3 regions of the Pseudomonas sp. Q12-87 genome follow, and region 3 is predicted to be linked to each of the others. Evidence: predicted binding sites of a transcription regulator. Region 3 holds the regulator's gene; each other region holds the start of a gene.
What was found. Region 3 encodes FliA, which starts transcription of late flagellar genes. Its sites were predicted from a motif close to CTAAAGTTTNNNNNNNNNNNGCCGNTAA; they were not measured.
Positions count from the first base shown of each region.

Region 1: the regulator FliA is predicted to act here: its motif matches at 3,944-3,971, upstream of flgM (flagellar biosynthesis anti-sigma factor FlgM).
Region 2: the regulator FliA is predicted to act here: its motif matches at 5,777-5,804, upstream of motA (flagellar motor stator protein MotA).

Region 1 is NZ_LHVI01000010.1:259,902-270,493, reverse strand. It holds gene flgC (flagellar basal body rod protein FlgC) at 1-406, opposite strand, end outside; gene flgB (flagellar basal body rod protein FlgB) at 410-817, opposite strand; gene cheR (protein-glutamate O-methyltransferase CheR) at 1,174-2,001, opposite strand; gene AD663_RS06080 (chemotaxis protein CheV) at 2,055-2,981, opposite strand; gene flgA (flagellar basal body P-ring formation chaperone FlgA) at 3,060-3,824, shown strand; gene flgM (flagellar biosynthesis anti-sigma factor FlgM) at 4,008-4,316, shown strand; gene AD663_RS06065 (flagella synthesis protein FlgN) at 4,365-4,832, shown strand; gene AD663_RS06060 (flagellar brake protein) at 4,925-5,671, shown strand; gene AD663_RS06055 (MFS transporter) at 5,735-7,096, opposite strand; gene AD663_RS06050 (glutamine synthetase family protein) at 7,166-8,407, opposite strand; gene AD663_RS06045 (sensor histidine kinase KdpD) at 8,625-9,317, opposite strand; gene AD663_RS06040 (tetratricopeptide repeat-containing response regulator) at 9,310-10,592, opposite strand, start outside.
Region 2 is NZ_LHVI01000034.1:171,008-181,599, forward strand. It holds gene AD663_RS25215 (bifunctional ADP-dependent NAD(P)H-hydrate dehydratase/NAD(P)H-hydrate epimerase) at 1-30, opposite strand, end outside; gene queG (tRNA epoxyqueuosine(34) reductase QueG) at 94-1,173, shown strand; gene AD663_RS25225 (trimeric intracellular cation channel family protein) at 1,155-1,766, opposite strand; gene orn (oligoribonuclease) at 1,906-2,448, opposite strand; gene rsgA (small ribosomal subunit biogenesis GTPase RsgA) at 2,555-3,586, shown strand; gene motB (flagellar motor protein MotB) at 3,816-4,853, opposite strand; gene motA (flagellar motor stator protein MotA) at 4,857-5,708, opposite strand; gene AD663_RS25250 (HDOD domain-containing protein) at 5,875-7,413, shown strand; gene AD663_RS25255 (rhodanese-like domain-containing protein) at 7,456-8,271, shown strand; gene asd (archaetidylserine decarboxylase) at 8,291-9,151, shown strand; gene AD663_RS25265 (hypothetical protein) at 9,294-10,592, shown strand, end outside.
Region 3 is NZ_LHVI01000024.1:181,517-192,108, reverse strand. It holds gene fliR (flagellar biosynthetic protein FliR) at 1-705, shown strand, start outside; gene flhB (flagellar biosynthesis protein FlhB) at 709-1,845, shown strand; gene flhA (flagellar biosynthesis protein FlhA) at 1,994-4,123, shown strand; gene flhF (flagellar biosynthesis protein FlhF) at 4,135-5,481, shown strand; gene fleN (flagellar synthesis regulator FleN) at 5,598-6,428, shown strand; gene fliA (RNA polymerase sigma factor FliA) at 6,425-7,168, shown strand; gene AD663_RS19175 (chemotaxis response regulator CheY) at 7,332-7,703, shown strand; gene AD663_RS19170 (protein phosphatase CheZ) at 7,722-8,507, shown strand; gene AD663_RS19165 (chemotaxis protein CheA) at 8,538-10,592, shown strand, end outside.

The DNA of each region.
Region 1 (10,592 bases), on a different contig from region 3:
TGGCGGTGTTCATCATTTCGGCGTTGGTCTGGAACGAACGACTGGCGGAAATCATGTCGGCCATTTCTTCGACGACGTTGACGTTCGGGTAGTAGACGTAGCCCTTGGCGTCCGCCGCCGGATGGTTGGGCTCGTAGCGCGCCTCGAGGTTGCTCTGGTCTTCGACCACGCCAAGCACCTGTACGCCCTGACCGGCCGCGTCTTGCTGCTGGAACAGCGAATCGCTGCCACCGGACTGGCCGCCCTGGAACATGGTGGCGAACACTGGATGGCGGGCGCGGTAGGTCTGGTCGATGCTCGAGGAAACGGTCTCGGCGTTGGCGATGTTACTGGCGACGGTGTTCAGGCGAGTGGTCTGGGCACTCATGGCACTGCCGGCGATGTTGAATACGCTCGCTATCGACATGGCTTATTCTCCACGCAGGGCCGATACCAGCCCTTTGAATTTGCTGTTGAGCAGGGTGAAGCTGGCCTGGAAGTTCACGGAGTTTTCCGCGTAGTTGGACTGTTCCAGTTGAGCATCCACGGTGTTCTGGTCGATCGAAGGCTGCATCGGCGTGCGATACATCAGCGATCCATCGCCGTTGCCCAGGCCTTCGGCCTCGATATGACGGCTATTGGTCATGTTCAGGGCGAAGGTGCCGTTCTTGGTCTTCTCGTTCTGCTCGGCGAGCACTTTGGAGAAATCCAGGTCCCGCGCCTTGTAGTTCGGGGTGTCGGCGTTGGCGATGTTGTTGGCCAGGACTTCGGCACGCTGGGCGCGGAAGCTCAGGGCCTGTTCGTGGATACCGAGCGCTTTATCGAAGCTGATGCTCATGTCGGAAACCTTTGGGTGACCAGAATGTACGTGCAGTCGATAAAGCAAGCGTCGTGCCATTTTCAAAAAGCCCGTAAACCGGGGCTTTGCGGGCATCGGCAAAGCGGCAATGCCAGAAAAGCGGCAACTGGCTTCCGCTGCCTGCCGCTTTTCTGCCGCTTTCATGGAGCAAATTCCACTCCATTGTAGGACCGAGCTTGCTCGCGATGGCGGTCTGTCATTTACATCGGTTTTGGATGTGCCACCGCATTCGCGAGCAAGCTCGCTCCCACAGGGGACGGTGGCGCGGGCTAACGCGCATAAAAAAACGGGAGCCTTTTGGGACTCCCGCTTTTTTTTTTGACAACCCAAGCCAATCACTTCGCCTGGTAAATAATCCCCGGACTGCACTGGACCATTTGATAGTGGTCCGGCAAGCCATTCAACGCTTCGGAAGCGCCAAGGAACAGGTAGCCGCCCGGCTTGAGCGTGCTGTGGATACGCAACAGGATGTCCTTCTTCACTTCGGCGGAGAAGTAGATCAGGACGTTGCGGCAGAACACGATGTCGAACTTGCCCAGGCTGGCGTAGCTGTCCAGCAGGTTGAACGAGCGGAACTCCACCCGGCTCTTGATCGGCGCCTTGACCACCCACTTACCCGGCCCTTTCGGGTCGAAGTAACGTTGCAGGCGATCGGGCGACAGGCCACGGCCTATGGCCAGGCTGTCGTACTCGCCGGTCTTGCAGTTGTTGAGCATGGTTCCGGACAGGTCGGTGGCGACGATTTGTACACCACCTTTCAGCTGGCCCAGGTTGGTCCGCTCGAACTCATCAATGGACATCGACAGCGAATAGGGTTCCTGCCCTGACGAACAGGCCGCCGACCAGATCCGCAGGCGTTGGCCCGGGCTGGCCTTGATGGCCGCCGGCAGCACCTTGTTCTTCAACACCTCGAACGGGTAGGTGTCGCGAAACCACAGGGTTTCGTTGGTGGTCATCGCATCCACCACCATCTCGCGCAAGCCGCTGCGCGGCTGCGTCTGGATACGCTGCACCAGTTCGCCCAAGGATTTGAGGCCCTGTTGTTCCATCAACTTGTTGAGACGGCTCGACACCAGGTATTGCTTGTTTTCACCAAGCAAGATGCCACAGGCTTTTTCCAGGAAGACCCGGAACTGTTCGAAATCCAAATTACCCGTAGACAAGATACCGCCTCTTTCATTGTGTTGACTTGCCGGACGCACAACGCGCCCGACCTTTATTCTGCTGCCTTGATCCGCTCGACGACCCGCGAAGCCAGGTCATCGGGCCGAAATTTCGCCAAGAAGTCGTCAGCGCCGACTTTCTTGACCATTGCCTGGTTGAATACCCCGGACAATGAAGTATGCAAGATGATATGCAACTTTTGCATACGCGGATCGCTGCGGATTTCCGATGTCAGGGTGTACCCGTCCATCTCTGGCATCTCGATGTCGGAGATCATCATCAAGAATTCTTCTTCGGGCTTCTTGCCCTCTGCGACCAGCTTTTGCAGGTAATCCAGCGCCTGACGCCCGTCATTCAACGCCACCACTTCGACGCCGACCGTTTGCAGGCAACGGGTCACTTGCTTGCGTGCCACCGAAGAATCATCGACGGTCAGTACGCGCAGCGAAACCGCCTTGTGCTGGGTTTCGGCATCCACCACACCCACGGAAATCGTTTCCGGGGTAGGTGCCACTTCGGCGAGGATCTTCTCCACGTCGATGATTTCCACCAACTGGTTGTCGACCCGGGTCACTGCCGTGAGGTAGTGATCGCGGCCGGTGCCCTTGGGCGGTGGATGGATTTCTTCCCAGTTCATGTTGACGATGCGCTCCACCGAGCGCACCAGGAATCCCTGGGTCTTGGTGTTGTACTCGGTGATGATCACAAACGGATTGCTCTGGTCCAGCAGACGACCGGAACCGGTCGCCATGGCCAGATCGAGAATCGGGATGGTCGCTCCGCGTATGTTCGCCACACCGCACACGACGGGACTGGACTTTGGCATCAGGGTCAGCTTGGGGCATTGCAGCACCTCCCGGACCTTGAATACGTTGATCCCATAGATTTGCTGGCCGTCGAGACGGAACAGCAACAACTCCAGGCGATTCTGACCGACCAGCTGTGTGCGCTGGTTTACCGAATCCATTACTCCCGCCATGCCCTGACTCCTACGTAACGCTAATGTGTCCGACGCGCATTCATCACTAAACGGCACGGGGCTTGCTATTCAACCGGCATGAACGCACAAACGACATTTTCTCGACGCCTGACCACTCGCTGCCGCCACTGGCTCGGTGCACTGCTGGCTGCCAGTCTGCTCGCATCGGGCGGCTTTGCCCGTGCCGATGCTCCGGTCACCTTGCCTGATCTCCTTATCGGCGTCACTCAGGGCTTTCTTGAATTCACCGTAGAAGACTATCTGGCAACCAGTCAAACCGAAGGTCGTTACGAAATCGAAGTCAACCAGCTCGATCCGCGCCTGCGCATGCCGATGTGCGACAAGGAATTGACTGCGTCCCTGGAGAGCCCTGCCAGGCCCCTGGGCCGCGTCACGGTGAAGGTTCGTTGCGACAGCGCCGCGCCCTGGACGGTGTTCGTGCCCGCTCAAGTGCGCCTGTTCCGGGAAATCGTGACCACCACTCGTCCGCTCAAGCGGGCCGGGATCGTCGAGCCTCAGGATGTAACGCTGCGTGAACGGGACATCAGCCAGATCACCCAGGGATTCCTGACGTCGGTGGATCAGGCCATCGGACAGAAACTTGTCCGACCAATGGTCGCCGATCAGATCGTGACGCTCGTGCATCTGGAGCAGGCCGAGGTGGTCCGCAAGGGCGATCAGGTCGTGATTACAGCCCGCAGCGGTACCCTGGCCGTGCGGATGCCGGGCGAGGCCCTGTCCAACGGTGGCATGCGTGAGCAGATTCGTGTGAAAAACCTCAATTCCCAACGGGTTATCAAGGCGCAGGTAATAGCCCCCGGCCAGGTGGAGGTGGCGATGTAGTGACCCGGTAGAGCCCCGGTAGAGACGGTAGAAAGCTGGCGCTTGGACCCGACGTTCCCTAGACTGTGCCTTACGCAAAGGCAAGCGCAGACGTGCGCACGTTCATTGAATAAATGAGCCTAAAGTTTTTTTGGGAATGGCCGAAAACATGGCAAGCGTCCAAATACCCAGAGGTTTTTTACCATGGTCATCGATTTCAACCGTTTGAACAGCTCTTCACCGTTGACAGGCACTACGCGTACCAACGCGAGCAAAGAAGCCGACAAATCTGCGCCGCTGCCTACGCCAGCCGAACAGGTCAGCAACGGAGAGTCCGTACACCTCAGCAATGAGGCTCAGCAGTTGCAGAAGGTCACTGACAAGCTGCGCGATCAACCTATCGTCGACAACGCCCGCGTGGCCGAGTTGAAAGCAGCCATCGCCGATGGCAGCTATAAAGTCGACAGCAACCGCGTAGCCAGCAAACTGCTCAACTTCGAAGCCCAGCGCTAGGCTGCCGCCTGCGCCAGGCTTTTGGACGCTTAAGACCCAAGGCCAGCCATGCACGACTCGACTTTATTGCAATTGATCACCGATGACTTTGTTCCAGCGCAACAACTGCTGGAATTATTGCGGGCCGAATCCCTGGCCCTGCACGGTCGCGACATGCCGCTGCTGGAAAACATCCTGGCGCAAAAACAGGCACTGATCATCTTGCTCGACCAGCATGGCCGCAAGCGCAGCGAGATTCTCGCCAGCCTTAAACTGCCCGCCAACCACGACGGCCTCGAACAGTTGGCGAGCCAGTCGTCGATTGGCGATCAGTTGCTGTCCCAGAGCGCAGTGCTCAATGACCTGCTCGCCCAGTGCCAGGCCACCAACGTGCGCAACGGCCAGTCGATCCAGATGCAGCAGGCCGCCACCGCCAATCAGTTGCGCATCCTCAATGGCGGCGAAGTTCCTACGCTGTATGATGCTCGCGGCTCGACCGCCAACATGGTCAAGCAACGCCCCCTCAGCCAGGCATGAAACGAACCATGGCTGCGCACTATCAACGCGCGATACATGCTGGCAAAATGCTGGCTATTCGTAGTCGTATTTTGCCTGGAGATTGACCCACCGTGTTCAACGACTCAAGCGCGGATGATGCTCCGCAGCCCCCCAAGGTCCTCTCGACGCCCCTGGAAATCGCCGGCAACCTGCGGATGCTTCAAGATAGCCACGACCCGCTGATCATTACCTTCCATGAACGCACCCAGCGCTTCCAAAGCTACCTGGTGGATATCGATCGCGACAACAACACCATCGCCCTGGATGAAATGATCCCCAGGGATGGCGAGCGCTTCCTGCAGGCGGGCGAGCCGTTTCGGGTCGAGGGTTTCCATGACGGCGTGCGCATCGCGTGGGACGGCAACGGCCCGTTCACCATCAAGGAATCCAGCGACGGTCGCTGCTACCGCGGCGCCCTGCCCGACGAAGTGGTTTACCACCAGCGTCGCAACGCCTTCCGCGCTGCCCTGAAGCTGGCGCAACTGGTGAACGTCGAGCTCGGTGGCGATAAGCTCAAGTCGGCGGTAAACGGTAAGCTGCTGGATATTTCCGCCACCGGTTGCAAGCTGCGCTTTGACGGCGACATTACCGAACGCCTGCAATTGGGCCAGGTCTACGAGCGTTTCATCGCCGCCCTGCCCTTTGGCAACATGACCGCGCCGGTCGAGCTGCGTTACCTGCATTTTGAAGAGCGATTCAACACCACCTTCGCCGGCGTTCGCTTCCACAACATCAGCGGCCTGGTGCAACGACAGGTCGAGCGTTTTGTCTACCAGCTCCAGCGTGAAGCCCGTCGTTTCGATAAAGACGACCTCTGATTTCCGAGCACATGAAAAAACGGGCAATCCTCGCGAAGGGATTGCCCGTTTTTTTATGCCCGCTTAAGGCCTGGCCTGAGTGAAATCGGAGGGTGGCGGCTCGTCCGCAGCCCCCTCGGTGACCGGTTCCAGCTCCGGCTCCGGCTCGACGTCCGGGCTGGGCGAGGCCTGCATCTGCTCCTGCACGACCTGTTCGTCAACCCGTGGATCGAGACACGCCACCAAAGGTGAACTGGTCATGTTGTCTGGCATGGCGACGTGATGCAGCGGTGCATCGTCGACCTGGTGCAGATTGGTCACCGCTTTCGGCCGGATCCGCCATACCAGCACCAGCGCGAAGAAGGCAAAAAAACCATACAGCATCTGACTGCCGAACAGTTTCATCAGCACCCCTGCGGCCAACGGCCCAATGCTGGCGCCAACGCCATAAGTCACCAGCAGCATTGCCGTCAGCGACACCCGCCGATCACCTTCTACGTGGTCGTTGGAAAAAGCCACTGCCAGCGGATACAGGCAGAACTGGACCAGCGAACAGAAGAACCCGGCGACGAACAGCACCTCCAAGGGCACCTGCGGCAGGATCGCCAGCGGCAAGGCACAGACTGCCAGGCACAGCGCAAAGCAACGGATCAGCAGTGCCCGGTCGTAACGGTCGGACAGCCAGCCCAGCGGCCACTGCACCAGCAAGCCGGCAAAAATGCAGCTACCCATGAACAGACCCACCTGCTCGGTCGATAGCCCCTGCTGAGACGCGTACAGCGGTGCCAGGCCATAGAACGAACCGACGATCAGCCCCGCGCCCAACACCGTACTCAACGACTGCGGCACACGCTTGATAAAAAAGCGCGGCTCCATCGGCGCCGGATGCAACGGCGCCGGGTGAATCCGCCGCGTCAGCGTCACCGGGACCAGGCACAGGGCGAAACACAGCGCCACCAGCATCAACAGCTCCAGGCCCAGGGCCGGATGCATGACCAGAATCAGCTGCCCCAGCACCAGCCCCAAGTACGAGGCGATCATGTAGCCGCTGAATACCGCGCCGCGCTGCTTGGCGTCGGCCTGTTCGTTGAGCCAGCTCTCGATGACCATGTATTGGCACATCATGCCGAGGCCGACAATCATCCGCAGCACGATCCACGCCGGCAGCCAGTCCACCAGACCGTGGCCCAGCACCGCGGCACCGACGATCCCGGCGCAGGCCGAATAGGCACGGATATGTCCGACGCGGGCAATCAGCCGGTGGCCGATCTTGCCGCCCAGTACCAGGCCGAAATAGTTGGCCGCCATCAGCGCACCGACCCAGAGGCTGTCCACATGGTCGGCGGCCAGGCGCAAGGCCAGGTAAGTACTCAGGAGGCCCGAGCCGATCAACATCATCAGCGAGGCGAAATAAAGCGCTCGAAAAGGTTTCCAGATTTGGCGCATCGACGTTCCGAGCGGCTCCTTGAGTTGAGTAAGGGCTATCTTGAAAGATAGCCCGAATGCGACGGTTCGTTATGCCTGGGCCGCTAGAACACGCCGCTCCCAGGGAGTGATTTCATCAAAGAAACTGGTCAGTTCCAGGGTTTTTGAAGCGATGTAGCCTTCGATGAACTCCGCACCGAACAGTTCCTTCGCCAGTTGACTACGCTTCAGACGCTCAAGGGCAGCATGTAAGGTACATGGCAGGGAAAGATTATCCGGCACTTGGAATTCGCCCTGGATCGCGGCGCTCGGCTCCAAGTGATGCTCGATGCCGTAGAGCCCGGCGGCCAGGCTGGCGGCAATCGCCAGGTAGGGGTTGGCATCAGCCCCGGGCAAGCGGTTCTCGACCCGACGGGCCACTGGCGAACTCGCGGGGATTCGCAAGCCGGCCGAACGATTGTCATAAGACCAACAGGCGTTATTCGGCGATGCAAACGGATGGCACAGGCGCTGGTAGGAATTCACGTTCGGCGCGAACAACGCAGTGAAATCCGCGAGACAGGCCTGTTGCCCACCGATGAAATGCCGGAAGGCCGCCGTCGGCTCGCCCGCCTCGTCGCTGAACACATTGCGGCCGCTCACCGATTCGACAACGCTCTGGTGGATGTGCATCGAACTGCCCGGGGTATGGGCCAGTGGCTTGGCCATGCAGACCACCGTCAGGCCGTGCTTGAGCGCCACTTCCTTGAGCAGGTGCTTGAACAGGAAGGTCTGGTCGGCCAGCAACAAAGGGTCGCCGTGAAGCAGGTTGATCTCGAACTGGCTCACGCCCATTTCATGCATGAACGTGTCACGCGGCAAGCCCAGCGCCGCCATGCATTCGTAGACTTCATTGAAAAACGGGCGCAGGCCATTGTTGGAACTGATGCTGAACGCCGAATGGCCGTCCTCGCGCCGCCCGTCCAGGCCCAGGGGCGGCTGGAACGGTTGGGTCGGGTCAGGATTGGGAGCGAACACGAAGAACTCAAGCTCAGTGGCGACGACCGGCGCCAGGCCCATTGCGGCGTAGCGAGCGACAACCGCCTTGAGCTGGCCGCGCGTCGAAAGGGCCGAGCTTTCACCGGTCAGCTCGTCCGCATCGCAAATCGCCAGGGCGCGTGGCTGCTGGCTCCAGGGCAGGCGGTGGATCTGCTTCGGGTCCGCCACCAGCGCCAGGTCACCGTCATCGCTGCCGTAGAAACGCGACGGTGGATAACCGCCCATGATGCATTGCAGCAGCACACCCCGCGCCAGCTGCAATCGCCGGCCCTCGAGGAAACCCTCCGCGGTCATTACCTTGCCTCGCGGCACGCCGTTCAAATCCGGCGTGACACACTCAATCTCATCAATGCCCGTCAGTCGCTGCGCGAGTGAACGCTGGCCATCGGTCGTCATGACGCAATCCTTGTTATGTGCGAGCCGCGAACGGCAACCCGTACAAAATAGGCTTCGGCTGTTCGGAATATCAAGCACCCGGAGGCAATTAAAATCCTACGCAATACGACCGTGCTCAGGGCAGGTAAAGCCGGAACACGCCTCCACCCAACACACCGCCATTGGCAATTTCCGTCCGCCCGCACACACCGCCGCGCTGATGCAGCCCGGCGATCCGCGCAGCGAAGTACAAGCCAAGTCCGGTGCTACCGCTGCTATGGTTGATGCCCTGCACATATTCGGCCTGACGCTCGATCATCTCGGCCGGGTAGCCTTCGCCATCGTCGTTGATGGTCAGCACCAACTGCCCGGCCTCATCGCTCACACTGATCAACAAGGCCTGGCGCGCGTGGCGAATGGCGTTGTTGATGCTGTTGTCGAGCACCGAGGCGATCAGCTCGCGGTCGAAAAAGCCCAGTGGGCTAAGCGGATCGACTTCGTAAGTGGCCATGATTCCACGGCTGCGAAACACGTCCTGATGCCCGGCCAGCTGCGCCTCGATAAAGTCGTCCAGCTCATGGTAGGCCGGATGCAGCGGCAACTGGTTGACACCGAGCTTGTACAGCCCCAGCAGTTGCACCAGCAAGCTATTGAGATGGGCGAACTCGAACTCGATGACGCCCTGCTCCGAGGACTGGCGCTCAGGCGCCGGCAAACGCTCCAGCCACTGCCCATGGGTCTGCATGAGCAAGGTCAGGGAGTTCTTCATGTCGTGCACGGTAGACGCGATCACCGTGGAAAAATCGAGGGCCTGTTCGCTGTCATTCATCGCCAAATGCCTTGCTTCGCAGTTTCTGATAACGCGCAAAACGCGCATCGGTGTCGGGCATCATGCCCACCAGTTTCAGACAGGCGCGGCACTCCGTCAGCAGCTCCGATTCCACACGGGTATCGGTACCGTGTAACAGAGACTGCGCCATATTCAGGGCAATACTGATGTTCTTCGGTTGCATCTTCAGGGCCCGGCGGAACAGTTCTCGCGCCTGCGGCAAGTCGCCGGTCTTGTAGACACGCACGCCTTCGCGGTTCAGCTCGGCGGCGGCATTGCCCTGGTTGAGAATATTCGGGTCATCGGTGAGCTTGGCGATGCCTTGCATCACGGTCGGATCGTCGCCGTAGATTTCTGCGCAGTTCTTGAGCATGGACTCGCCGGCACTGGCCTGGCCGAGCATCTGCAACTGCTTGGCCACCAGCAACGCGGCTTCAGCGCTCATGAACTGCTCCATGCCGTCGAGGCGCTGCATGGCCTGTTCGGTGAGCTTTTCGGCGGTTTCGGCGTCATTGAGCAGCAAACTCGTGGCTTTCATCAGCCGCGCCCGGATCTGCAACCCCGGATCGTTGAGATTTTCTTTCGCCACCGCACTGAGGGTAGTGTTGATTTCCAACCGGGTGCGGGTATCCAGGCCTTTCGCACTGCCCTTGCTGATCAGCGCATGGGCCAGGCCCAGGTTGCTTTCCGGGTCCTTGAAGCGCGATTGTGCGCCCTGCCCGACCGCCTGGCGATAAGCCTTGGACGCGGTGTCGTAGTCTTCGTTGGTCATTGCCAGCTTGCCCAGCAGCGACTGTCGGCGCACCGCCAGCGGCGACAGGCGCACCGCCTCTTCCAGCACGCTCTGCGCCTGTTTCGTGTCGCCTTCGGCCACCAGCACATCGGCCATGCCGTCATACAACGCTGGCATCATTGGGAATACTTTTAATGCCTTCTCATAAACGGCCTTGGCTTGCCCCACCTGGCCACGTTTGAACATCAACTTTCCCAGCCCCGCATAGGCCCACGGCAACGGGCGATCCGCGATGATCGAGTTGTACAGTCGCTCAAGGGCTTCGTTCTGATTCAGGTCGCGCAACGCATCGGCCCGATAACGCAGGCACAACGGCCCGTAGCGCGGGTCCTGCTTGCACAGGGCGATGCAGGCGTTCAGCACCTCCATCGGCTTGCCACGATCGAGGGCTTGCAGGATCGGCTTGAGCAGGGTTTTGCGCTGCTCCAGCCGCTCCAGCCGCTGGGCAAGGCCAGAGCGGTTGAACGGCTTGGTCAGGTACG
Region 2 (10,592 bases), on a different contig from region 3:
GTCGGGAAAATCATCTTTAGTGTGCGGCATGCGTCTTCGGGCTCCGATGTCTGGCAGAATTATACGCATCTCAGCTCCGGTTTCTCTCGCCTCATGCCTGCCATTACCACAGACCTGCCCGCCCTCGCCCAATCCATCAAGGAATGGGGCCGCGAGCTGGGTTTCCAGCAGGTCGGCATCAGCGGCGTGGACCTGGCCGAGCACGAGCAGCACCTGCAACGTTGGCTCGAAGCGGGCTACCACGGCGAAATGGACTACATGGGTGCCCATGGCAGCAAACGCTCGCACCCGGAGGAACTGGTACCCGGCACGTTACGCGTGGTGTCCCTGCGCATGGACTACCTGCCGGGCGACACGCAAATGGCGCAAATGCTCGGCCAACCGGAAAAAGCCTACGTCTCGCGCTATGCGTTGGGCCGCGATTACCACAAATTGATCCGTAAACGCGTGCAGCAACTGGCAGAAAAAATTCAGGCGGTGATCGGTCCCTTCGGCTACCGCGCCTTCGTCGACAGCGCACCGGTGTTGGAAAAAGCCATCGCGCAGCAGGCCGGGCTGGGCTGGATCGGCAAAAACACCCTGGTACTGAATCGCAAGGCCGGCAGCTACTTCTTCCTGAGCGAATTGTTTGTCGACCTGCCGCTGCCCGTGGACCCACCCCACGCCAGCGAACATTGCGGAAAATGCACCGCTTGCTTGGACATCTGTCCTACAAATGCCTTCGTCGGCCCCTACGTGCTGGACGCACGCCGGTGCATTTCCTACCTGACCATCGAACTGAAAAGCGCCATTCCCGAAGAATTGCGGCCGCTGATCGGTAACCGCGTGTTCGGGTGTGACGATTGCCAGATCGTCTGTCCGTGGAACCGCTTTGCCCGGCCATCCCGGGAAAGCGACTTCAAGCCGCGACACAGCCTGGACAATGCCGGACTCGCCGAGCTGTTCCTGTGGGATGAAGACACCTTCCTGAGCCGCACCGAAGGCTCGCCGCTGCGCCGCGCCGGTTATGAGCGCTGGCTACGCAACCTGGCGGTGGGGCTTGGCAATGCCCCCTCAACGATTCCGGTGCTGCAAGCGCTGCAAGCGCGGCGCGACCATCCTTCAGAACTGGTGCGCGAACATGTGGAATGGGCGTTGCGCCAACACGCCGAGCGTCAGACCTCGTCGTTGTAAACGAACTTCGGCATTTCCCAGTGAAAGCGGATCGCCAGGAGCCGCAGCAGGAAACCGCCGAACAAGGTGATGAGTATGGCCTGTTCATTAGGCAGTTGCAGGTAGACACAGAGCAGATAGCACCACGCCGCTGCAAACGAGACGCTGGCGTAGAGCTCACGGCGAAAGATCAGCGGAATATCGTTGCAGAAAATGTCCCGCAGGATGCCGCCGAACACGCCGGTGATCACTCCGCTGACCGACGCCACCAGCATGCCGTGGCCCATTTCCAGGGCGGTCATGCAGCCAATCAACGTGAACGCCACCAGGCCCACCGCATCGAGGACCAGGAACAACGAGCGCAGATGGCGCATCCAGCGCGCCAGGAACACCGTCAACATCGCCGCCGCTGTGGTCAGCACCAGGTATTCCGGGTGCTTGACCCAGGTAAGCGGGTAATGACCGAGCAGCACGTCGCGCACCGAGCCGCCACCCAGGGCCGTGATGCAGGCGATCAGCACCACGCCGAACCAGTCCATGCCACGGCGCCCGGCAGACAAGGCACCGGTCATGGCTTCGGCGGTGATGGCGATCAGATAAAGCATCAGCAACATGTTGGCGGTCCCTACAGGAAGGCGCGCAGTCTAGCCAGTTTGGGCCGGCACCAAAAGAGGGCATGGCAGCGGCCTTAGCCCGGGCACCGTCCCGTGGAGAGCAAGCGTGCTCCCTCTCCACATAGAACACGCCGGGCAATCAGAACTTGATGAAATGCTTGCGGTAGTGCTGCAACTCGGCAATGGACTCGCGAATGTCGTCCAGGGCCAGGTGGCTGCCGCCCTTCTTGAAGCTGTCACGCACGTCGGGAGCCCAGCGCGCGGCGAGTTCCTTGAGGGTGGAGACATCCAGGTTGCGGTAGTGGAAATAGCTTTCCAGGGCTTTCATGTGGGTATAAAGAAAGCGCCGGTCCTGGCAGATGCTGTTGCCGCAGATCGGCGATTTGCCCTTGGGCACCCACTGCTCCAGAAAAGCGATGGTCTGGGCCTCGGCCTCGGCCATGCTGATTTTGCTGTCGCGTACTCGCTGGGTCAGGCCGGAGCCGCCGTGCTGGCGAGTGTTCCACTCGTCCATGCCAGCCAGGATTTCATCACTGTGATGTATGGCAATCACCGGGCCTTCGGCCAAGGTGTTCAGTTCACTGTCGGTGACGATGGTGGCCATTTCGATGATGACGTCGGTGTCCGGGTTCAGACCGGTCATTTCCAGGTCGATCCAGATCAGGTTCTGCGGGTTTTGCATGGGGAGCTCCTCAGCGTAGCTGCGCAGTTTAGCCTAGGCAGGCCCTTGGGCGTGCTAAACTCGCGACCGTTTTACCTAATCGCTGCACTCTTCATACGGAACACCCATGGCCAAACGCCAACTCAATCGTCGTCAAAACTGGCGCATCGAAAAGATCCAGGGCGAGCGCGCAGCCCGCGCCGCCAAACGCGAATCCAGTGCCGTCGAGGCGCTCGAGGGCGGCGACTTGGGGCCGGAACAAACCGGCCTGGTGATCGCCCACTTCGGTGTGCAGGTCGAGGTCGAGGCCCGCGAAGGCGAGCTGACCGGCCAGGTGTTCCGCTGCCACTTGCGCGCCAACCTGCCCGCGCTGGTCACCGGCGACCAGGTCGTCTGGCGTGCCGGCAACCAGGGCATCGGCGTGATCGTGGCGCAACTGCCGCGCCACACGGAACTGTGCCGTCCGGACAGCCGTGGCCAGCTCAAGCCCGTGGCTGCCAACGTCGACATGATCGTCATCGTGTTCGCCCCGCTGCCCGAGCCCCACGCCAACCTGATCGACCGCTACCTGGTGGCAGCCGAACACGCGGGCATCCGCCCATTGCTGCTGCTCAATAAATTCGACCTGATCGACGAGCACAACGCCCCGGCGCTGAACGCCCTGCTGTCGGTCTATCGGGACCTGGGTTACCCGGTATTGGAAGTTTCGGCCCACCACGGCAACGGCATGGAACAGTTGCAACAGCAGTTGGACGGACGCATCAGCGTGTTCGTCGGCCAGTCCGGTGTCGGCAAGTCTTCGCTGGTCAACAGCCTCCTGCCGGAAGTCGAGACCCGTGTCGGGCCGTTGTCCGAGCTGTCCGGGCAAGGCACCCACACCACCACTACCGCACGGTTGTTCCACTTTCCCGGTGGCGGCGAGCTGATCGACTCCCCGGGCATCCGTGAATTCGGCCTGGGCCATGTCAGCCGGGCCGATGTCGAAGCCGGGTTCATCGAGTTCAACGAGCTGATCGGCACCTGCCGTTTCCGCGACTGCAAGCACGACCGCGAACCTGGTTGCGCCCTGCTCAAGGCCTTGGAAGAAGGCCGCGTGCACCAGCAACGAATGAACAGCTACCGCTCGATCATCGCCAGCTTGCCGGAAAGCACTTACTGACCTGCATGCCATGTGAAGCCGATCACTATTGTGGCGAGGGAGCTTGCTCCCGCTGGGCTGCGAGCAGCCCCAAAATCTGCCAAATGCGGAGCATCAGACACACCGCGCCCGCCGGTTTACGACTGCTTCGCAGCCGAGCGGGAGCAAGCTCCCTCGCCACAAAGGCAGGCACGCCTCACTGAACAGCGATTCACAAAAAAGCCGACAATGATGTCGGCTTTTTTGTGGCTCACTGCCCAGGCGTTCCGGCAGGCTTGGGCGCGGCATCGTCGAACAGGTTCAGCCGCTCGCGCAACTCATGGGCCGGCACCGGCTGTTGGTCAGCCGGCAAGGCGTTCGGATCGGCCGCAGCGCCAGGGGTCGCCGGCGCCTCGCCCGGAGCACCCTGGCCCTGGGCAGGGTCGGGCGCCGGATCATTGGTTTGCGAACCTTCGATGGCCTGCTGAGCCTTCTTGGTCAGCACCACGATATCGATACGCCGATTGACCGGGTTGAACGGGTCCTTGCGATCGAACAGCGCCGAGGAGGCATAACCCACCACCCGCGCTACCTGCTCGTCCGGATAACTGCCAGCCACCAACGCACGACGTGCCGCGTTGGCGCGGTTGGCGGACAACTCCCAATTACCGAAATCGCCCTTGCCGATATAAGGCTTGGCATCGGTATGGCCACTGATGCTGATCTTGTTCGGCACCGCCTTGATGGTATCGGCCATGGCCAGCAGGATGTCTTCGAAATAAGGCTTGAGACGGGCGCTGCCGGAGTCGAACATCGGCCGATTCTCGGCGTCCATGATTTGGATGCGCAGGCCGTTCGGCGTGATTTCGAACAGGATCTGGTCCTTGAATTTCTGCAGTTGCGGGTTCTCTTCGACCTTGTTCTGCAATTCTTGCAGCAGCAACTCCAGACGCTCGCGCTCGACCTGCTCGGCCATGCCTTCGACCTGCTCGGTATCCACCGTGACCTTGTCGGGCTGGGGCTGGGACTTGACCTCCGGGTTGAGGGTCGTGTCCGGCGCCAGGGTCGGCGAGCCGCCCAGGTCAATGATGTAAGGCGTGCCGCTTTCGGAGAAGCCGACCGGATCCTTGAAGTAACCGGCAATGGCGATTTTTTGTTCCGGGGTCGCGGTGGACAGCAGCCACAGCACCAGGAAGAACGCCATCATTGCCGTCGCGAAGTCGGCGAACGCAATTTTCCAGGCGCCACCATGGTGCCCGCCCGCTATGCGCTTGACGCGCTTGATGATGATCGGCTGGTTATTTTCCATAACTTAACGACCGCGAACTGCTTGTTCCAACTCGGCGAAGCTTGGACGGTGCGCCGGGTACAGGACCTTGCGACCGAACTCCACCGCCAGGGACGGCGGCATGCCCGAGGCCGAGGCCACCAGGGAAGCCTTGATGGCCTCGTAGACGTTGAGTTCTTCCTTGGCATCATGGGCCAGGGAATGGGCCAGCGGGCCGAAAAAGCCATACGCGGCCAAAATACCGAAGAAGGTACCGACCAGTGCCGCGCCCACGTGCAGGCCGATGGATTTCTGGTCGCCCTCGCCCAGGGAAGCCATGGTGACCACGATCCCCAGTACCGCCGCGACGATACCGAAACCGGGCATGGCGTCGGCGATGCCGTTGACCGCGTGAGAAGGGTGTTCCAAGTCTTCCTTGAGGCTGTAGAGCTCCATGTCGAACAGGCCTTCAAGCTCATGGGGAGCCATGTTGCCGGACGACATGATGCGCAGGTAGTCGCAGATGAACGCCGTCATGCGGGCGTCCTTGAGCACCGTGGGGTACTTGGCGAAGATCGGGCTGGCGGCAGCGTCTTCGATATCGCCCTCAATCGCCATCATGCCTTCGCGACGGCTTTTATTGAGGATCTCGTAGATCAGCCCCAACACCTCGAGGTAGAAGGTGTGGCTGAAGCGCGAACTGAACATGCTCAGGGATTTCTTGAGCACGTGCATCGTCATATAGCCGGGGTTGGCCTGCAAGAATGCGCCGAGGGCCGCACCGCCGATGATCATCACCTCAAAGGGCTGGATCAAAGCGGCAATCTTGCCATGGGAGAGCACGTATCCGCCGAGCACGCTCGCGAACACGACAATGATGCCGATAATTTTAGCCATAGGTAGAAAGTACTTATTTAAGTCGGGTTCAAGGTCATATTCGGAAGCTGAAAAATCTCTTCTTCTACTTATCGGCAAAACTGCGCCAGACTATAGCCAGTTCAGGCGAAAAGCCAATTTGCCCCGTTCCGGGCGTAGATACCCTATGTGATGATCGCGTCCAGCCATGACATACGAAACGAAGGTTCCAACCCCACGACCGACCACGCTCCAAGGTTGGGTGAAGCTGCTCGACGGCGTGCACCTGCCCGTGCCCCAGGCCAGTCACGACTTGGTTTGCAAGGCCCTCGCCGACAGCCGCCGGTCGCTGCGCGATATCGCCGAGCTGATGCAGGACAGTCCTGCCTTGGCCCTGAGCGTCATCCGCGAAGCCAACCACCACACCCATGGCAGCCTCGCCGAGCCTGCGGAAAACCTCGAAGTCGCCCTCAACCGCCTGGGCCTCAAGCGCACCGAAGAATTGCTCGCCCGCCTGCCCTCGCTGCCGGGGCGGGAAATACCCGTCGCCCTGCGTCAATTGCAACTGATCAGCCAGCACGCCACGCAACAGGCCAATGGTTTTTTCGCGAGCCGCCTGGCGCGACTGTGGCAAGACATCCACTGGGGCAGCCTGTTGTTCCTCTCGCCGCTCTGGCCGCTGGCCCTGACACACCCGCGATTGCTCGGGGAATGGGAATTGCGGGTCATCCACAAAGGCCAGTCCGCCCGCCAGGTAGAGCGCGAACTGTTCGGCGTCAGCCTGCTGAAGATCTGCCTCGCACTGGTGGAGACCTGGCGGCTGCCGATCTGGGTGATGCAAGGCTACCGCCTGTTGATCAATGAGCGCCGCGAACTGGTGCAAGTGCTGCGCATCGCCCGCGACAGCGAACATCCCTTGCGCCAGCAGAATCGGCTGGACGACGACCCAACCCTGCGGCGCTGGCTCAATCAGCCGGCCAACACCGTGCTGTTGGCCAACGGCCTGGCGCTTTCGGCGCAGCAGGCGTGGAATAGCCCCCACTGTCTGCGCTGGCAATACCTGACCAGCTTGTATCTGCAAATGCCCATGGATGAAATCCAGCAGCAAATGCATCAACAGGCCGTCACCAGCGCCCGCAATGACGCTATGCCAGACCTCTGGCACCCGGCCGTGGCGCTGATCTGGCCCTGGAACAGCCACCGCATCCACCCAGGCTTGCTGCCGGCGGCCCCGCCCAGCAGCGAAGACCTGACCCAGTGGCGCAAACAATGCGCTGCGCTGCTGGTGGAACCGAGCCCCTTCAGCAATGCCATGCACTTGACCACCTCGGCCCGGGACACGCTGGTGGCTTGCGGCATGCGCCGGGTGATGATCCTGATGCCCGACCGCAGCCAGACCAGCGTGCGCGTGCACCAGACCGCCGGCCTGCCCCAGGAAGCTGCGGCCATGAGCTTTTCCATCAGCCAGAGCAAGGTCTTGCAGCGATTGCTGGCCCAGCAGGCCCAGGTTCGCCTGAACCCGGACAACAATGCCCAGTTCTCGGCATTGCTGCCACCGGGGCTGCGCGCCCTGTTCCGGGGTGAACATCTGCTGTTGCGCTCGCTGACCTGCAATGGTCGGGTGATCATGCTGGTAGCAGCGGACCAGGGCGGTGGGCCGTTCTCGGACGTGACCGTGCAAGCCTTCGGCAAAACCGTGCAGTGCATCGAACGGGCACTGCATACCTTTACCAACCGCGGTCGCTGAACTTGCTACAATCCTTTCCCTTTGCGCCTCTGGAGACCTCACATGCCTGACTTCTCTGGCTTGCCGTTGGTGATCGAGCCAAGCACGCTGCTGCCGCGCCTCGACGCCCGCGAACTGATTCTGGTGGACCTGACCAGCGCCGCCCGCTACAGCACCGGGCACATCCCTGGCGCACGCTTCGTCGATCCCAAGCGAACCCAGCTGGGCCAACCTCCGGCGCCGGGCCTGCTGCCGGCAAAAGCCGATCTTGAAGCGCTGTTCAGCGAACTCGGGCACCATCCGGATGCGGTCTATGTGGTCTATGACGACGAAGGCGGCGGCTGGGCCGGGCGGTTCATCTGGTTGCTGGACGTGATCGGGCATCGCAACTATCACTACCTCGACGGCGGCCTGCTGTCGTGGCTGGACGAAGGCCTGCCGGTCTCCACTGAAGTGCCGGCGCCCGGCGCAGCCCCGGTGAGCCTGACGCTGCACGACGAACCCACCGCCACCCGCGAATACCTGCAAAGCCGGCTCGGTGCCACCGACCTGGCAATCTGGGATGCCCGTGGTCCGTTGGAATATTCCGGCGAGAAAGTCGTCGCAGCCAGGGGTGGCCACATTCCCGGCGCGGTCAACTTCGAGTGGACGGCGGGCATGGACCCGGCGCGCAACCTGCGCATCCGCCAGGACATGCCGCAGATCCTCGAACGATTGGGCATCACGCCTGACAAAGAAATCATCACCCACTGCCAGACTCACCATCGCTCTGGCTTCACCTATCTGGTGGCCAAGGCGCTCGGTTATCCGCGAGTCAAAGGCTATGCCGGTTCCTGGGGCGAATGGGGCAACCACCCTGACACGCCCATCGAGCTTTGAAGGTTCTTAAGGACAGTTAATGAAAAACCGTTTGTTCATCCTCTCTCAATACCTGCTGCCTCACCACCTGCTGTCGCGGCTGGCCGGCTGCATCGCCGAATGTCGCGTGCGCTGGTTCAAGAATGCCTTTACCGCGTGGTTCGCCAAGCGTTACCAGGTTGACATGTCCCAGGCCTTGGTCGAAGACCTGACAGCCTACGAGCACTTCAACGCGTTCTTCACCCGTGCCTTGAAAGACGGCGCCCGCCCGCTGGACGAAACTCCCGGCGCGATCCTCAGCCCTGCCGACGGCGCCGTCAGCCAGCTCGGCCCGATCGAGCACGGCCGGGTGTTCCAGGCCAAGGGCCACAGTTTCAGTGTGCTGGAACTGCTGGGCGGCGATGCAGCCAACGCAGCGCCGTTCATGGGCGGCGACTTCGCTACGATCTATCTGTCACCCAAGGACTACCACCGCGTACACATGCCGCTGGCCGGCACCTTGCGCGAAATGGTCTACATTCCTGGGCGAATTTTCTCGGTCAACCAGACCACCGCTGAAAATGTTCCGGAGCTGTTCGCCCGCAATGAGCGCGTGGCGTGCATCTTCGACACCGAGCGCGGGCCAATGGCCGTGGTGCTGGTGGGCGCGATGATTGTGGCCTCGATCGAAACCGTCTGGGCCGGACTGGTGACACCGCCCAAGCGCGAACTGAAAACCTTGCGCTACGACGAAGCCGCTCGTGCGCCGATTCATCTGGAAAAAGGCGCCGAACTGGGCCGCTTCAAGCTGGGTTCGACCGCCATCGTGCTGTTCGGGCCGGACCAGGTGAAATGGACCGACGACCTGGTGGCCGGTTCGCCAGTGCAGATGGGCCAGGGGCTGGCACTGCCCAAGGGCTGAATCATCGATTAACTTGTTGGGGGAGCGAGCTTGCTCGCTCCCCCAAGGGGCCACAGCCTCTGGATAGAGCCCTTCGTTTTTGGCTACAGCTGCTAGAGTTGAAAGATCCTTTTCAATTTTTCGGCCGGAGCCCGTCCACGGCATGAATGAGACCAGCCCTCTCCAGCTATTGCGCGTCCTGACCCCGACGCAATCGCGCCTATCGTTCTGCGACGCCACGCCACGCGACCTCAAGCGCTGGATCGCCAACCTGCCCAAGGCCAACATCGGCGAAACCGCCCGGTTGCTGTACCAGGCCCTTGGCGAACTCAACCAACTGCTCACCCCCAGCGACAACCGTCTGCAACTGCTCGAACTGCTGCGTCCCGAGGTGTATTACGTCTGCAAACACCTGGAACGGCATTTTCTGCAACAGGCCATCGTGCTGGATGACCGCTCGCGCAAAATCGCCAACCTGTGCCAGGCCCTGCAAACCCAATTGGCCATGGGCTACAAGCAGATCGTGGCGCGCATCGCTGCGAAGTTCACCAAGGACCGGGCCCGGGTGCTGAGTACCGCATTGCAACGGGCGATCCATGCGCTCAACGGCCCGCTGCTGCGGGCCGGCCAGTTGTACAGTCCCGTGCCTGAAGGGTTGTGGCTCGATTTGCACCAGTTGTACCGGATCGCCTGCCAACTCCGACTTCAGCATTTGAATGTCGGTGACGAACTGGCTAGCCAGGTCCATCAGTTGAACGCCGAGCAAACCTACGCCGTCGCCCTGCTGCTGGGCGCCTCACGCAGTAATCAGTTACGCCAGAACCAGATCGCGCGACTGGCCGAGGCGCTGGAATCCTGGAGCCATTGGGTCAAGCTGGACCCTGCCGCCACGGCCACCAGCCTGTTCGCCGTCGCTCCGCAACTGGATGTCGGGCCACGCTATCGCTCCAAGTTCAGGGCCGAGCAACAGCCAACCTTGCAGGGCTTTGATCCACAGCCGCTGGTGCGTGCCATCGCCATCCACCTGGAACAACCGGCCGACCCCACCCTGCCAGTGCCCGGCGGCATGAGCGCCGACACCTTGCATCACCTGCAAGCCGCCTGGGGCGAAGCGGCCGAACGCAGCTTCCAGCGCACCGAGGGCAACGGCACGCTGACCTTGTGCGTGGGCATGAGCGCGCTGCATTACTACCTTGGCGGCGAGCGTTCTTTCAGTGAACTCCTGAAAACCCCCAACACGCGCAAGGCACGCTTCGAGGCCCGGCCGAGCAAGACCAACGATCAATGGAGCCAGGCCTTCGACGCAGCCCCCAGCGGCGAAAGCGACCTGCTGCCTTATGAGGAAATCGAATATCCGGTGAGCCCGTCCGATGACGACGGCACCACCTCCGACAACCAGCATCATTTTCCCCTCTATGACTTGCCAATCATCAACCACAGCCCCGGCGGCTATTGCCTCGGC
Region 3 (10,592 bases):
GCCGTGCTGATGAGCATGCCGGTCTTCGGCACCACCCTGGTACCGAGGCGCGTACGCCTGTATTTCGCCCTGGCAATCACCGTGGTTATCGCGCCTGGGCTGCCACCGATGCCACAGATCCATGCCCTGGATCTGAGTGCATTGATGCTGGTGGCCGAGCAAATTCTCATCGGTGCCTTGATGGGCTTTTCGCTGCAGCTGTTTTTCCAGGCGTTCGTGGTCGCCGGACAAATCATCTCGGTCCAGATGGGCATGGCCTTCGCGTCCATGGTCGACCCCACCAACGGCGTCAATACCGCGGTGATCGGCCAGTTCCTGACAATGCTGGTGACCTTGCTGTTTCTCGCCATGAACGGGCATCTGGTGGTGTTCGAAGTCCTCACCGAGAGCTTCACCACCATGCCGGTGGGCAGTGCCTTGCTGGTCAACCATTTCTGGGAGATCGCCGGCAAGCTCGGCTGGGTCTTGGGCGCAGCGATGGTGCTGGTATTGCCTGCGATCACGGCGTTGCTGGTGGTCAACATTGCCTTTGGCGTGATGACCAGGGCGGCTCCGCAGTTGAACATCTTCTCCATCGGTTTTCCGCTGACGCTGGTGTTGGGCATGGTGATTTTCTGGATCAGCATGGGCGACATCCTCAATCAATATCAGCCCTTGGCCACCGAGGCCTTGCAGCTGCTACGCGACATGGCACAGGCGCGCTGAACCATGGCTGAGAGCGAGAGTGGCCAGGACAAGACAGAAGACCCCACGGATAAGCGCAAGCGCGAATCCCGTGAGAAGGGCGAGATCGCTCGTTCCAAGGAGCTCAATACCCTGGCGGTGATGCTCGCCGGGGCGGGCGGTCTGTTGATCTATGGCGGTGGGTTGGCCATGGATCTGCTGGAAATCATGCGTCTGAACTTTTCCCTGCCTCGCGAAGTGCTGCTCACCCCGGGGGCCATGGCGCAATACCTGCTGCATTCAGGCAAGATCGCGATCCTGGCGGTGCAGCCGGTGTTGCTTTTATTGTTGCTGGCTGCTGTTGTCGGTCCGATTTCCCTGGGTGGCTGGCTGTTCGCCGCCGGAAGCATGGCCCCCAAGTTCAGTCGGATGAACCCGGCTGCCGGCATCAAGCGCATGTTCTCCACCACGGCTTTGATGGAGCTGCTCAAGGCTCTTGGCAAGTTTTTCCTGGTTCTGTTCGTGGCGTTGACGGTTTTGCAGTCCGATATTGACGACTTGCTGCGTATTGCTCACGAGCCGCTGGAACAGGCCATCATCCACAGCGTCCAGTTGGTGGGTTGGAGCACCCTGTGGATGGCCTGTGGCTTGATATTGATCGCCGCCATCGACGTGCCGATCCAGCTTTATCAGAGCAAGCAGAAGCTGATGATGACCAAGCAGGAGATTCGCGACGAGTACAAGGACCAGGAGGGCAAGCCAGAGGTCAAGCAACGGATCCGCCAGTTGCAGCGCGAGGTCTCCCAGCGCCGGATGATGGCGGCTATCCCGGACGCCGATGTGGTCATCACCAACCCGACCCACTATGCCGTAGCGCTCAAATACGACCCCGAAAAAGGCAACGCGCCGGTATTGCTCGCCAAGGGCAGCGATTTCCTGGCGCTGAAGATCCGCGAAATTGCCGTGGCCAACGAAGTGATGCTGCTCGAATCCCCAGCCCTGGCGCGGTCGATCTACTACTCCACGGAACTGGACCAGGAAATTCCCGGTGGCCTGTACCTGGCCGTGGCCCAGGTATTGGCCTACGTCTACCAGATCCGCCAGCACCGCGCCGGCAAGGGCAAGCGTCCCGAACCGCTCAAGGATTTGCCGATTCCGCCGGATCTGCGGCGCGATTCCTGAAGCGAACGCTAAACCCTGTGGGAGCGGGCTTGCCTGGTGTTGAGACCTCTATCTCAGCCTCCGGCCAAAGTTGGAAGGCTTCTTGCAATACCCCGTCTGCGCCCCCTCCGGGCGTCAAAAGTTTGCTTCACAGGAACGGGGATTATTGGTGGATCGCTCTCAGTTACTCAGCGCCGCGCGCAGCAACGTCGTAGACCTCAGTCGGGGTAACCTGGGCGTGCCGTTGTTGCTGCTGGTCATGCTTGCCATGATGATGCTGCCGGTGCCGCCGTTCCTGCTGGACGTGTTCTTCACGTTCAACATCGCCTTGTCCATTGTCGTCCTGCTGGTGTGCGTCTACGCTTTGCGGCCGCTGGACTTTGCCGTATTCCCGACCATCCTGCTGGTGGCCACGCTGTTGCGCCTGGCGCTGAACGTGGCGTCCACCCGTGTGGTCATGCTCCACGGCCAGGACGGTCACGCCGCCGCCGGTAAGGTCATCCAGGCCTTCGGTGAGGTGGTGATCGGCGGCAACTACGTGGTCGGTATCGTGGTTTTCGCCATTTTGATGATCATCAACTTCGTTGTGGTGACCAAGGGCGCCGGGCGGATCTCCGAGGTGAGCGCACGGTTCACCCTCGATGCGATGCCCGGCAAGCAGATGGCGATCGACGCCGACCTCAACGCCGGCCTGATCGATCAGAACCAGGCCAAGCTGCGACGCCTGGAAGTGGCCCAGGAAGCCGAGTTCTACGGTTCCATGGACGGTGCCAGTAAGTTCGTGCGCGGTGACGCCATCGCCGGCCTGCTGATTCTGTTCATCAACCTGATCGGTGGCATGGCGGTCGGTATCTTCCAGCACAACATGTCGTTCGGTGATGCTGGCAAGGTTTACGCCTTGCTGACCATTGGTGACGGTTTGGTGGCGCAATTGCCATCACTGTTGTTATCCACAGCGGCGGCGATCATGGTGACCCGTGCTTCGGGCTCCGAAGACATGGGCAAGCAGATCGGTCGGCAGATGTTCGCCTCGCCCAAGGCCCTGGCCGTTGCGGCCGGCCTGATGGCGGTGATGGGCCTGGTGCCGGGCATGCCACACGTTTCCTTCCTGACCATGGCCGCCGTTGCGGCGGGCGGCGCCTACCTGTTCTGGAAGAAGCAGAACATGCAGAAGCTCCAGGCCCTGCAAGAGGTCAAGCGTCAGCAGGAATTGTTGCCTTCGCCGGCTCGCGCCATGGAAACCAAGGAACTGGGCTGGGACGACGTGACGCCGATCGACATGATTGGCCTGGAAGTCGGCTACCGCCTGATTCCTTTGGTCGACCGCAACCAGGGCGGCCAGTTGCTGGCGCGGATCAAGGGCGTGCGCAAGAAGCTGTCCCAGGATCTGGGGTTCCTGATGCCCACGGTCCATATCCGCGACAACCTCGACCTGGCGCCGAGCGCCTATCGCCTGACGCTGATGGGGGTGATCCTGGCCGAGGCCGAGATCTACCCGGACCGCGAGCTGGCGATCAACCCGGGGCAGGTCTACGGCACGCTCAACGGCATCACCGCCAAGGATCCGGCTTTCGGCCTGGAAGCGGTGTGGATCGAAATCAGCCAGCGGGCCCAGGCCCAGTCCCTCGGCTATACCGTAGTGGACGCCAGTACCGTGGTGGCAACCCATTTGAACCAGATCCTCTACAAGCACTCCAGCGAGCTGATTGGCCACGAAGAAGTCCAGCAATTGCTGCAAGTACTGGCCAAGGGCTCGCCGAAACTGGCCGAAGAATTGGTGCCGGGTGTGCTTTCGCTGTCGCAACTGCTCAAGATTCTTCAGGCGCTGCTGGCCGAGCAAGTGCCGGTGCGCGACATCCGCAGCATCGCCGAAGCCATCGCCAACAACGCTTCCAAGAGTCAAGATACCGCCGCTATGGTGGCGGCGGTGCGCGTCGGCGTCTCCCGCGCAATCGTCCAAAGCATTGTAGGCACTGAGTCCGAGCTGCCTGTGATCACTCTGGAACCAAGGTTGGAACAGATATTGCTCAATAGTCTTCAGAAGGCAGGACAAGGCTCGGAAGAGGGTGTCCTGCTGGAGCCAAGCATGGCCGAGAAGCTGCAGCGTTCGCTGATCGACGCAGCCCAACGGCAAGAGATGCAAGGCCAACCGGTGATCCTGCTGGTGGCCGGTCCGATTCGCGCGATGCTCTCGCGATTCGGGCGCCTCGCGGTCCCGGGGCTGCACGTGCTGGCGTACCAGGAAATACCGGACAACAAGCAAGTGACCATCGTTGCGACAGTAGGGCCCAACGGCTGAGGTAGTGGTTTATGCAAGTGAAGCGTTTTTTCGCCGCCGATATGCGTCAGGCCATGAAGCTGGTTCGTGACGAGCTGGGCGCTGAAGCAGCCATCATCGGCAATCGCCGGATCGCTGGCGGTGTCGAGCTGACGGCGGCTCTGGATTACAAATTGTCGGCGCTGGCCCCGCGGGTTCCGAACATGGAACTCGAGGACGAGCTGCGCAAGACCCAGTCGCGCATCGCCAGCGCCCAGGCCGAATTGAGCCTGCGCAGCAGTGAAGGCGAGGCTGCCGGCACCAATCGTCAATTGTTCGCTGGCCAGCCGCTCACCGCCGGCCTGCCGCTGACCGCAGCTGAACCACTCATCGAACCGGCCCCGGCCGAACCGCGTCGCGCTGCACCGGCCCAGGCCGCGCCAGCCCGTGGTGTCGACCCGCGTGCCCTGGACTCGATGCGCTTCGAACTCAACAGCCTGCGTGAACTGATGGAAGTTCAATTGGGCTCCCTGGCCTGGAACCAGCTGCAAGGCAGCCGTCCGGCCCAGGCCAACCTGTGGCGTCGCCTGCAACGCATCGGCCTGTCCGGCCCGTTGTCCCGGGACCTGCTGGCGCTGATCAACGGCATCGAAGAGCCTCGCCAGGCCTGGCGCATGTTGCTGGCGCACCTGGCACGCATGATTGCCACACCGGAAGTCGAGCCGCTGGAAGAGGGCGGTGTGATTGCCATGGTCGGTCCTGCCGGCATGGGCAAGACCACCACCTTGGCCAAGCTCGCCGCCCGTTATGTTCTCAAGTACGGCGCCCAGAGCATCGCCCTGGTGAGCATGGACAGTTTCCGCATCGGTGCCCAGGAGCAACTCAAGACCCTGGGCCGGATCCTCAATGTGTCGGTGACCCATGTGGATCCGGGCCAATCCCTGGCCCAGGCGCTGGAGCCATTGCTGCGCAAGCGCGTCGTGCTGATCGATACCGCCGGCCTGCAAGCCAGCGATCCGGCCCTGCGCATGCAGCTTGAAAGCCTGGCCGGGCGTGGTATCAAGTCGAAAAATTATCTCGTGTTGGCAACCACCAGCCAGAAACAGGTTCTAACCGCCGCATACCACAGCTACAAGCGCTGCGGGCTGGCCGGCTGCATCCTGACTAAGCTGGATGAAACGGCAAGCCTGGGCGAGGTGTTGAGCCTGGCGATCGGCCATGAACTGCCGGTGGCTTACCTGACCGACGGGCCGCGGATCCCGGATGATTTGCATCTGCCGCGCCGTCATCAACTGGTCAGCCGTGCCGTGAGTGTGCAAATGCAGGAAGAACCCAGCGAAGAAGCCATGGCTGACATGTTCGCTGATATCTACCACAGCCCGACCAAGCAGGTCGGCTGAGGTAATCATGAATATTTTTTGTACCTACATCGATGGTCTGCCATGCATTGTTCCGTATGTGAACGCGCAGCCAGTAATGTGGCCTCCGTCTAAGTAAGACAAGGTAAAGAACGAACATGGGCAGCATGCATCCCGTACAGGTGATCGCGGTGACCGGCGGCAAAGGTGGCGTCGGGAAGACTAACGTGTCAGTGAACTTGTCCCTGGCTCTGGCAGAGCTTGGCCGACGGGTCATGCTGCTGGACGCCGACCTGGGCCTGGCGAACGTCGACGTGCTGCTGGGGCTCACACCCAAGCGCACCCTGGCGGACGTCATCGAAGGCCGTTGCGAACTTCGCGATGTGCTCTTGCAAGGGCCCGGCGGGATTCGCATCGTGCCGGCAGCCTCCGGCACCCAGAGCATGGTTCACCTGACCCCGGCCCAGCACGCGGGCCTGATCCAGGCCTTCAGCGACATCGGGGACAACCTCGATGTGCTGGTGATCGACACCGCAGCCGGCATCGGCGACTCGGTCGTCAGTTTCGTCCGCGCCGCCCAGGAGGTATTGCTGGTGGTCTGCGACGAGCCGACGTCCATCACCGACGCCTATGCCCTGATCAAGTTATTGAACCGCGACTACGGCATGAACCGCTTCCGTGTCCTGGCCAACATGGCCCAGAGCCCTCAGGAAGGACGCAACCTGTTCGCCAAGTTGACAAAGGTCACGGATCGCTTCCTGGACGTCGCCCTACAATACGTCGGCGCCGTGCCTTACGACGAAAGCGTACGTAAGGCTGTCCAGAAGCAACGTGCCGTCTATGAAGCCTTTCCACGTTCCAAATGCGCGCTGGCGTTCAAGGCAATCGCCCAGAAGGTCGATACCTGGCCACTGCCGGCCAACCCACGCGGGCATCTGGAATTTTTCGTCGAGCGTCTCGTGCAACAAACAGCAGGGCCCGTGTTATGACAGCCAGCGGTTACAACCATCTCTACAAGAAATCGGCACGGGACGCCCAATACGAACTGATCGAGCGTTACGCGCCCCTGGTCAAGCGCATCGCCTATCACTTGCTGGCCCGGTTGCCGGCCAGTGTCCAGGTCGAGGACTTGATCCAGGCGGGCATGATCGGTTTGCTTGAAGTGTCGAACAAATATGACGCGAGCAAGGGTGCCAGTTTCGAGACCTATGCCGGTATCCGCATTCGCGGCGCAATGCTCGATGAAGTCCGCAAGGGTGATTGGGCACCGCGTTCGGTGCATCGCAATACCCGCATGGTCAGTGATGCCATTCGTGCAATTGAAGCTAAAACCGGGCGTGACGCTAAAGATCACGAGGTTGCGGCCGAACTCCAGTTAAGTCTCGATGATTATTACGGGATTTTGAACGATACCTTGGGCAGTCGCCTGTTCAGTTTCGACGACCTGTTGCAGGACGGCGAACACGAAGGACTGCACGAGGACGGCGCGAGTGCTCACATGGAGCCGTCGCGTGACCTGGAAGATGAGCGTTTCCAGAGCGCGCTGGCGGATGCGATTGCCAATTTGCCGGAGCGTGAGCGACTGGTCTTGGCGCTGTACTACGACGAAGAGCTGAACCTCAAGGAAATCGGTGAAGTCCTGGGGGTCAGCGAATCGCGGGTCAGCCAGTTACACAGCCAGTGCGCGGCCCGTTTGCGGGGGCGTTTGGGGGAGTGGCGAGCGCGCTGACAGGCAGTGTGGAGACATGGCAAGACAGGTATGGCGTGCGCCGTACCAGTCGTCATTCGTTGTGCTCCGTACCGTTGTCGAGTGTTGTGCCGGATTGATTGAAATGGCGCGTTCAGGTGCTGGACGCGTTTAAGACTGCTTGGAGGTCGAATTGGACAAGAACATGAAAATCCTCATCGTTGATGACTTCTCAACGATGCGGCGGATCATTAAGAACCTGTTGCGTGACCTTGGGTTCACCAACACGGTCGAGGCCGACGATGGCACTACTGCCATCCCGGTCCTCAACAGCGGGAGCATCGACTTTCTGGTGACTGACTGGAACATGCCCGGCATGACCGGTATCGACTTGCTGCGCCACGTGCGCGCCGATGAAAAACTCAAGCACCTCCCGGTGCTGATGGTCACCGCCGAAGCCAAGCGCGAGCAGATCATCGAAGCGGCCCAGGCCGGTGTGAACGGCTACGTGGTCAAACCCTTCACGGCCCAGGCGTTGAAAGAGAAGATCGAAAAAATCTTTGAACGCATCGGTTAACGGCGCCACGGGGGAGCTATGGATAACGAATCTTCAATGGGCGATTTCGAATCGACCCTGAAAAAACATGCCCGCGAACTGGTCGACAGCCTTGAAAAGGGCCGCTTCGGTGATGCGGTTCAAATGATTCATGAGCTCAACCAGACCCGCGATCGTGGTCTGTACCAGGAAGTCGGCAAGCTCACCCGTGAACTGCACAGTGCGATCGTCAATTTCCAGATCGACCCGCACATGCCGCAGGCCGAGGAAGTCTCGCAGATCACTGACGCCACCGAGCGCCTGGGTTATGTGGTCAAGCTCACCGAGGCCGCGGCCAACCGCACCATGGACCTGGTGGAAAGCGCTACCCCGTTGGTCAATGGACTGAGCGAAGAAGCCCAGGCCCTGAGCACCGACTGGGGCCGCTTCATGCGCCGCGAAGTGGGTGCCGAGGAGTTTCGCGAACTGGCCCGTCGAGTCGACGGTTTCCTGACGCGCAGCAGCACCGAGAACCGTGCGGTGGCGAGCAACCTCAATGACATTCTGCTGGCCCAGGACTATCAGGACCTGACAGGCCAGGTAATCAAGCGTGTGACCCAACTGGTCACCGAAGTGGAAAGCAATCTGCTCAAACTGGTGTTGATGGCCAGCCAGGTCGACCGCTTTGCAGGCATCGAACACGACCGTGAAGCGATACTTGCTGAAAAAGATCCACAAAAACATCTCTCTCAGGGTGAAGGTCCGCAGATTCATGCCGATAAAAGAGAAGACGTTATGTCCGGTCAGGACGATGTGGACGATTTGCTGTCCAGCCTTGGATTCTGAGTTTTAGCCCTGTTTTAGGAGCAGCCACTAATGAGCTTCGGCGCCGATGAAGAGATCCTTCAGGATTTCCTGGTTGAGGCCGGCGAGATTCTAGAGCAACTGTCTGAGCAACTGGTCGAGCTGGAAAGCCGACCGGATGATGCAGATCTGCTCAATGCAATTTTTCGCGGTTTCCACACTGTAAAAGGAGGCGCCGGCTTCCTCCAGCTCAATGAGCTGGTGGAGTGCTGCCACATTGCCGAAAACGTGTTCGACATCCTGCGCAAGGGTGAGCGACGCGTCGATTCGGAATTGATGGACGTGGTGCTTGAAGCGCTGGATGCGGTCAACAGCATGTTCAGCGAAGTGCGTGAGCGCTCGCCGATTACCCCGGCCACCCCTGAGTTGCTTGCCGCGCTGTCGCGCCTGGCCGAGCCGCAATCGGCTGACGCCGCACCGGTGGTCGAGACGATCGTTGAAGAACCGGTCGCCGAAGCATCGGGTGACATCACCGATAATGAATTCGAACAACTGCTGGACTCGCTGAACGCCGTCAAGGCCGAGGCCGAGGCACCAGCCGCTCCTGTCGCCCCTGCTGCGCCGGCGGCCTCTGCTGCTGGCAGCGATGAAATCACCGACGCTGAGTTCGAGTCACTGCTCGATCAGTTGCATGGCAAGGGCCAGTTCGCGGTCGATGCCGTCGTTCCTGCGGCAGCCCCGGCGACCCCAGCCGCGCCGAAAGCGGCCGGCGACAACTCCGACATCACCGATGATGAATTCGAAGCGCTGCTCGATCAGTTGCACGGCAAGGGCACCTTTGCCGTTGACGCGCTGGATTCGGCCATCGCTTCCGCGCCGACTCCGGCCAAGCCTGCCGCTGCTGCGGCCGGCAGCGACCTGATCAGCGACCACGAATTCGAGTCGCTGCTCGACGAGCTGCACGGCAAAGGCAAGTTCAGCGAAGTCGGTACGGCTTCTGTTGCGCCCGCCGCCACCGTCGCACCCGCGGCCAAGGCAGCGCCTAAACCCGCCGCCAAGGCACCGGAGCCGAAAGCCGAGGCCCCCAAGCCTGCCGCTGCAGCTGCCCCGGCGCCGGCCCGTGCCCCTGCGGCTGCGCCGGCGGAAAAACCCGCCAGCGAAGCCGAGACCACTGTGCGGGTCGACACTGCGCGCCTGGACGAGATCATGAACATGGTCGGCGAACTGGTGCTGGTGCGTAACCGCCTGGTTCGCCTGGGCCTCAACAGCCAGGACGAAGCCATGTCCAAGGCCGTGTCGAACCTCGACGTGGTCACGGCCGACCTGCAGACCGCCGTCATGAAGACGCGGATGCAGCCGATCAAGAAAGTCTTCGGGCGCTTCCCGCGCCTGGTTCGTGACCTGGCTCGCCAGCTCAAGAAAGAAATCAATCTGGAACTGGTGGGCGAAGAGACCGACCTGGACAAGAACCTTGTCGAGGCCCTGGCCGACCCATTGGTCCACTTGGTGCGCAACTCGGTCGACCACGGTATCGAAGAGCCGGCTGACCGCGAAGCGATGGGCAAGCCCCGCAGCGGCAAGGTCATCCTGTCGGCTGAACAGGAAGGCGACCACATCCTGTTGTCCATCTCCGATGACGGCAAGGGCATGGACGCTGATGTCCTGCGCGGTATCGCCGTGAAGAAAGGCCTGATGGACAAGGACGCGGCGGACCGGCTCAGCGAGTCGGATTGCTTTAACCTGATCTTCGCACCAGGCTTCTCGACCAAGACCGAAATTTCCGACGTCTCCGGACGTGGCGTGGGCATGGACGTGGTGAAAACCAAGATCGCCCAGCTCAATGGCACCATCAACATCTACTCGACCAAGGGCAAGGGCTCGAAGATCGTCATCAAGGTCCCGCTGACCCTGGCGATCATGCCAACCCTGATGGTGATGCTGGGCAACCAGGCGTTCGCCTTCCCGCTAGTCAACGTCAACGAGATTTTCCACCTCGACCTGTCGCGCACCAACGTGGTGGACGGCCAGGAAGTGGTGATCGTGCGGGACAAGGCACTGCCGTTGTTCTACCTCAAGCGCTGGCTGGTCAGCTCTGCGGCTCACGTGGAACAGGGCGAAGGCCATGTG